3 regions of the Enterobacter cloacae complex sp. HYC074_NIDB genome follow, and region 3 is predicted to be linked to each of the others. Evidence: predicted binding sites of a transcription regulator. Region 3 holds the regulator's gene; each other region holds the start of a gene.
The links. Region 3 encodes CRP, which controls carbon source genes, mostly activating them, when cyclic AMP is high. Its sites were predicted from a motif close to ATGTGANNNNNNTCACAT; they were not measured.
Positions count from the first base shown of each region.

Region 1 (2,275 bases), 2.1 Mb from region 3:
GTAAACATCGAATACGCCCTGGTTATGGGTTTTGCGGTATTCGGTGAAGATTTTTTTCAGCATTGGGTCCAGCTCGCGATTATACGCTTTGCAGGAACCTTCAACCATTTTGATACCACCGAACGGGATGATTGCGCGTTTCAGTGGTGCTTCAGTTTGCAGACCAACAATTTTCTCAAGGGCTTTATTGATGTAGCCAGCATCGTGAGAAGTGATGGTAGAAGCAACGGAGGTGTCAAAATCAACTGGCGCGTGAGTGCGGTTTTCCAGTTTAACGCCTTCCATTACGCTGTCCCACAGCTTGGTGGTTGCGTCAGTCGCACCAGCCAGGAAGGATTCGTCACCTTCATACGGGGTATAGTTTTTCTGAATAAAGTCACGGACGTTGACTTCATTCTGCCAGTCACCTTTCGTAAAACCTTCCCAGGCTGTGGCTAACTTTTCATTAAGCTCGGACATGTAACACCTACCTTCTTAAGTGGATTTTTTATTTACTGCCTGAGACAACCATTAATGATGATCGCCGCCACGCAGGTAAATGACCCAGTATGTCAACCCAACTAACAGACCCCCACCGATAATGTTCCCGATAGTGACGGGGATCAGGTTATCAGTAATGAAGTTCATAATCGTCAGGTGTGAAAAACTTTCCGGGGTTGAACCTACAGCAGTCCAGAACTCCGGGCTTGCAAAGTTGCGGATAACAATCCCCATCGGGATCATGAACATATTCGCAATACTGTGCTCAAAGCCGCTGGCAACAAACATAGCAACCGGCAGAACCATAATCATGGCTTTATCCATCAGGCTACGACCAGAGTAGCTCATCCAGACCGCCAGGCAGACCATCAGGTTTGCGAGGATGCCGAGAGCAACGGCTTCGATAAATGTATGGTGCATTTTGTGGTCGGCGGTTTGCAGGACGTTAAGCCCCCAGCCGCCGTTGGCGGTCATATACTCGCCAGAGAGCCACATCAACAGAACAAAGAGCAGACAGCCAATCAGGTTGCCAACGTAAACGTTGAGCCAGTTGCGACCCAGTTGACCCCAGGTAATTCTTCCGCTGGCTTTTGCCACAACAATCAGCACCGTTGAGGTGAAGAGGTCGGCGCCGCAGATGACGCAGAGAATCAGGCCCAGTGAGAAGCAAATACCACCAATCAGTTTCGCTATGCCGAAAGGCATCCCGGCCGTGCCGGTGGTGGCTGTGATATAGAAGACGAAAGCGATGGAGATGAACACCCCAGCCGTAATGGCCAGAAAGAACGTCGTCATCGGATGTTTCGTGGCTTTGTAGACACCCGCTTCTTCGGCAACTTTCGCCATCGCAGCGGGGAGTAATAGATCAAAAGGGTTGTCAGCTTTCACACTAACTCTCTCTTTATTAAGTCGGCGACGAGATACTAACAAAGCATTATAGAAGAGAAATTGATATAGATCATATCTCGCCTGGCTTATAGGCCCGCAGTGTGTATGGTTTTACAGCAAAAGCGGAGTAAGTATTTGATTATCCGTATAAAAATAAATTTTAAAAGTTATGAAAAGAGTTGAATTTTTTCCTTCAGCCTCCCATGGAACAGTTAATTAAAATGGAGTATTTATTATAATTAGTAACAGTAAAGCTCAGGTAAGCGTTTTTATATTTACCCGTGGTTAACTTAATTATTACAATTAAAAGTCATTGCGGAAAAATAAAAAAAAGGGGCAATGAAATTGCCCCGTAATATAGCTCAGGCGATTGAATACGCCTACAGCCATTAATGTTATATGCGCTTATTTTGACCAGTAAGCGGCTTTTGCCTTCTGCAATTTTTCATACGCATTCAGCAGTGACTGATGCGCCGGGAAGGCTTGCAGATCGCTGTCAACCGCTTGCAGGCCGTAGAATGGTTCTTCACCGCTCAGCGCCGCGCTGGCAGCTTCAACGGCATCCGCACCGTACATACGCACAAAGGCGTTCAGATACTGCAATGGCTCGCGGTCGTCTTCCTGAGAAAGCAGGAGCAGCGTTTGCAGGCAACGGTAATAATTAGTGCGCTCGGCGGAGAAGACGGACTGGTTAAACTCCATCGTCCACTCGGTCCAGGCCAAAGCCTGATCCAGATCGCCGCCCGCCAGCGCCAGCATCGCTTTCAGCTCGCCGATGCGCAGGGTGTACCAGCCGTTATCTTTTCCGGTCGCCAGACCCAGCAGTTCGCGTACGCGGGTGAAATCATCGTGTCCTTCTTCGTCCAGCTGGGCGATCAGGTTCAGATAATCTTCTTTATCCCACTCG
Region 1 is NZ_CP114214.1:1,680,306-1,682,580, forward strand. It holds gene pflB (formate C-acetyltransferase) at 1-459, opposite strand, end outside; gene focA (formate transporter FocA) at 511-1,368, opposite strand; gene ycaO (30S ribosomal protein S12 methylthiotransferase accessory factor YcaO) at 1,774-2,275, opposite strand, start outside.
Region 1: focA (formate transporter FocA) is a predicted target of CRP. The motif match lies at 1,427-1,444, and genes of this name have one in related genera.

Region 2 (2,275 bases), 200 kb from region 3:
ACGTTATCGACCCCCTGCTGGCTCTCGATCTGAACCAGAATGGTGATGTTCTTGTTGGACTGGGAGAAATAGTCCGGCACGGTGCCAAACATGTTGGCGCGGTGCGAGACGGACACGCCGCGGATCCCTTCCGGTGGATAGCGGGTCGCCGCCACGGCCAGCACCGCTTCTTCTTCCGTTTCAACAAACGGGATCAGAAAGTTGTAGAAGCCGATATCCAGCAGACGCTTGATGATCACCGGCTCGTTGGTGGGCACACGCACCACCGGCGCGCTGTGGCTGCCTTTCAGCGCCATCAGCTGCGGAATAAACGTGTTGATATCGTTTGGCGCATGTTCGCCGTCCAGCACCAGCCAGTCGAACCCGGCCAGGCCCAGCACTTCGGTGCTGATGGGGTTGGCCAGCGCAGACCAGCAGCCAATCTGAATCTGGTGCGCCGCGAGGGCCGCTTTAAATTTATTCGGGAAGATGTCGTTACTCATTACTTATACCTTTTTTAATTCCGCAGTTTTAGCCAGTAACTTTTCTTATTTATTCCGACTCAGCGTCAGCGTTATATTTATTTTCCTGACTGAATTTTGGCGTTATAAAATCGTCATTCAGTATAATCGTCACCACCCGGCAGCACATTGTCTCAATGCTCAATTATGCAGCGGGAGTAACACGCTATTTTGAGCATTTGCCCAATGCAGTGGGCGCTGATGCACAGAATCAACGATTAGTGTTTCGGGAGCGATCGCGATCACATTCTCACTTTTCCTCTCCTGACATTCTTTATTTCCTCAATAAGAAACGATTAACCATCTGGCTATATTTAGTATCAGATATTTTGCTGGAGAAGAGTGAACAATGGCCGATATTGAAATTCGACAGGCGTCGCCGACGGCGTTCTATATAAAAGTGCACGATACTGATAACGTGGCGATTATTGTCAACGACAATGGCTTAAAAGCTGGCACCCGCTTTCCGGATGGCCTGGAGCTGATTGAGCACATTCCGCAGGGGCATAAAGTCGCACTGGTCGATATCCCGGCTCACGGTGAAATCGTGCGCTACGGCGAAGTCATCGGCTATGCGGTGCGCGCTATCCCGCAGGGTAGCTGGATTGAGGAGTCGCTGGTTGAGCTGCCCACCGCCCCGCCGCTGGAGACGTTGCCGCTGGCTACCCGCGTCCCTGAGCCGTTGCCTCCGCTGGAGGGTTATACCTTCGAAGGTTACCGCAATGCGGATGGCAGCGTGGGAACCAAAAACCTGCTTGGCATCACCACCAGCGTGCATTGCGTGGCGGGCGTAGTGGATTACGTTGTGAAAATTATTGAGCGCGATCTGTTGCCGAAATACCCCAACGTTGACGGCGTGGTGGGTCTTAACCACCTGTACGGCTGCGGCGTGGCGATCAACGCGCCGGCAGCGGTCGTGCCGATCCGTACGATTCACAATATCGCCCTTAACCCAAACTTTGGCGGTGAGGTAATGGTGATTGGTCTCGGCTGTGAAAAATTGCAGCCAGAACGCCTGTTGCAGGGTACTGAGGATGTGAAAGCCATTCCGGTTGACGATGCCAGTGTTGTGCGTCTTCAGGATGAACACCATGTCGGCTTCAGATCGATGGTCGACGACATTTTACAGGTGGCAGAGCGCCATCTGGAGAAGTTGAACAAACGCCAGCGTGAAACCTGCCCGGCCTCTGAACTGGTCGTTGGGACACAGTGTGGCGGCAGCGATGCGTTTTCCGGCGTCACCGCTAACCCGGCGGTAGGTTATGCCTCCGATCTGTTCGTGCGCTGCGGCGCCACGGTGATGTTCTCCGAAGTCACCGAAGTACGTGATGCTATCCACCTGCTCACGCCGCGCGCCGTCAACGAAGAGGTGGGCAAACGCCTGCTGGAGGAAATGGCCTGGTACGATAACTATCTCGACATGGGCAAAACTGACCGCAGCGCCAACCCGTCTCCGGGTAACAAGAAAGGCGGCCTTGCGAACGTGGTGGAAAAGGCCCTCGGGTCGATTGCCAAATCCGGCCAGAGCGCGATTGTGGAAGTGCTCTCACCTGGCCAGCGACCAACCAAACGCGGCCTGATTTACGCGGCAACGCCTGCCAGTGATTTCGTTTGCGGCACCCAGCAGGTGGCTTCCGGCATTACGGTACAGGTCTTTACCACCGGGCGCGGCACGCCGTACGGCCTGATTGCGGTACCGGTGATCAAAATGGCGACCCGCACCGAGCTGGCAAACCGCTGGTATGACTTAATGGATATCAACGCGGGCACCATCG
Region 2 is NZ_CP114214.1:4,151,100-4,153,374, forward strand. It holds gene garL (2-dehydro-3-deoxyglucarate aldolase) at 1-482, opposite strand, end outside; gene garD (galactarate dehydratase) at 850-2,275, shown strand, end outside.
Region 2: garD (galactarate dehydratase) is a predicted target of CRP. The motif match lies at 731-748, and genes of this name have one in related genera.

Region 3 (2,275 bases):
CAGTGAAAGATAGCTTTTGAGCGCGGGCAGCAGCGGCAGCCGTTTTTGCTTATCGGCCATCAGGTCGCGGGCATAAAGCGGGCGCTGGGTGCGTAACACCCGGGCGATGCGGCTGAAATGCCAGGCAGCAAATTGCCCGACCGGGTTATCCGCGTGCTGACGCGCAATCTTTTCCAGCGCGCCGAGCTGTTTGTCCATGTTAAAGCGCGTCGGGTAGCGGTGATAGAGGATATCGTCAGCCAGCACTCGCAGGCGGGCCGCGACGGTCTGCGCGTTCCAGCGGATCACCGCTTCTGCATGGCTGCGCTCCACCAGCTTTTGCACCTCTTCCGGATTATGAAGGCTGACGGAGATATGCTCCTGCAAATCCAGCCCGACCTGGAAGATTCGCAGCAGCCGCTTGTATTCATGATTTTTGTTGGCGGCAAGCATGTGCAGCTGCTGATAGCACTGGCTGATCAGATCCACCACTTTTTGCTGGCGCGCCAGTAGCGGCGGCAGGGATTTTTCCGGGTCGGTATGTTGAGTGAGCAGGGTGTATTTTGCTTCGCAGTATTCAGCAAGCTGCACGTAGAGCAGGCTCAGGGATTCGCGCAGCGGCTGTTCCCGCCACAGCCAGAACCAGAACCAGTTAAACAGCCCGTACCACAGCGTGCCGAGGGCGTAGATCAGCAATGGCTCCCACACCGGCATGTTGCCTGCAAGGCTTAAGGTGAAGATGGCGGCAATCAGCGACGCGGGAAGCAGGCGGGCGTGTAGCGAGCTGATTTCGGCGGTGACGCCGAGCGTCATCGCCAGCACGGTCAGGATCAGAGGCAGAGGAATGTCGCGGGCCAGTAAGAGCTGTACGGCAAGGCTACAGCCGGCAAACAGGCAGCCGCCAATAATCAGACGTTTAAAAAAGCGTTTATGGGGCGTATCCAGACCGGCAATGTTGCAGCAGGCGGGCACGAGGGAAAACAGCAGGCCTTGCTGAAGATGTCCGAGGATCAGGCCCACGGCCACGGGAAGACACAACACCAGCGTTTGTCGCAGTGCGTAGTTAACTTCCGGGTGATAGATCAGCCTGCGCCACATGAGGAGTAGAGACAAAAACGGCGTGCCACCCTGCGGCGGCACGCCGTTTGACCGGAATTAACGGGTCCCGTAAACCACGATGGTTTTACCGTGGGCGGAGATCAGGTTCTGATCTTCCAGCATCTTCAGGATACGGCCCACTGTTTCACGGGAGCAGCCGACGATCTGACCGATTTCCTGGCGGGTAATTTTAATTTGCATACCGTCAGGGTGAGTCATGGCGTCTGGTTGTTTCGCCAGGTTCAGCAGCGTCTGCGCGATACGACCGGTTACGTCCAGGAAGGCGAGGTTACCTACCTTCTCAGAGGTCACTTGCAGACGGCGTGCCATCTGGGAAGAGAGACGCATCAGGATGTCAGGGTTGACCTGAATCAGCTGACGGAATTTCTTATAAGAAATTTCAGCCACTTCACATGCTGTTTTTGCACGAACCCAGGCGCTACGTTCCTGGCCTTCTTCAAACAGGCCCAGTTCACCGATAAAATCGCCCTGGTTCAGATAAGAAAGGATCATCTCTTTCCCTTCTTCATCTTTGATCAGCACGGCCACCGAGCCTTTAACGATGTAATACAACGTTTCCGCTTTTTCACCCTGGTGAATCAGCGTGCTCTTTGATGGGTACTTATGAATGTGGCAATGAGACAAGAACCATTCGAGAGTCGGGTCTGTTTGCGGTTTGCCAAGCACCATGCGCTGTTATCCTCTGTTATAAGCTGTCACCAGAGTCATAAGATGCATCCGGACTCTGGGGTTGCAATCGAATTCTTACCCATACCTGGGAAGTCGGCTGTCGTAACGTTTCGCAGCCAGTAAAGTTTGATGTCCTCTGCATACATGTGTAACGTCAATGTATTACTGTAGCATCCAGAGTGTTTTAGCATAGCTTTCGCCGCGTGTCTCCTGGTGTCTCGCTTCAGCATGACGCAGGTCGCCTTCCGTTGCGAGAAATGTAACGTACACGTAATCTGTCATAAAAAATGCAACGTTGGAGTGAGTGAATATGCAAGCGCGTGTGAAATGGGTTGAAGGGTTAACGTTCCTGGGCGAGTCTGCTTCCGGGCATCAGGTTTTGATGGATGGCAACTCCGGCGATAAAGCGCCAAGCCCGATGGAGATGGTGCTGATGGCGGCGGGCGGATGCAGCGCGATCGACGTGGTGTCGATCCTGCAAAAAGGCCGTCATGGCGTGACCGATTGT
Region 3 is NZ_CP114214.1:4,355,169-4,357,443, reverse strand. It holds gene O1724_RS21275 (YccS/YhfK family putative transporter) at 1-1,077, opposite strand, end outside; gene crp (cAMP-activated global transcriptional regulator CRP) at 1,135-1,767, opposite strand; gene O1724_RS21265 (OsmC family protein) at 2,078-2,275, shown strand, end outside.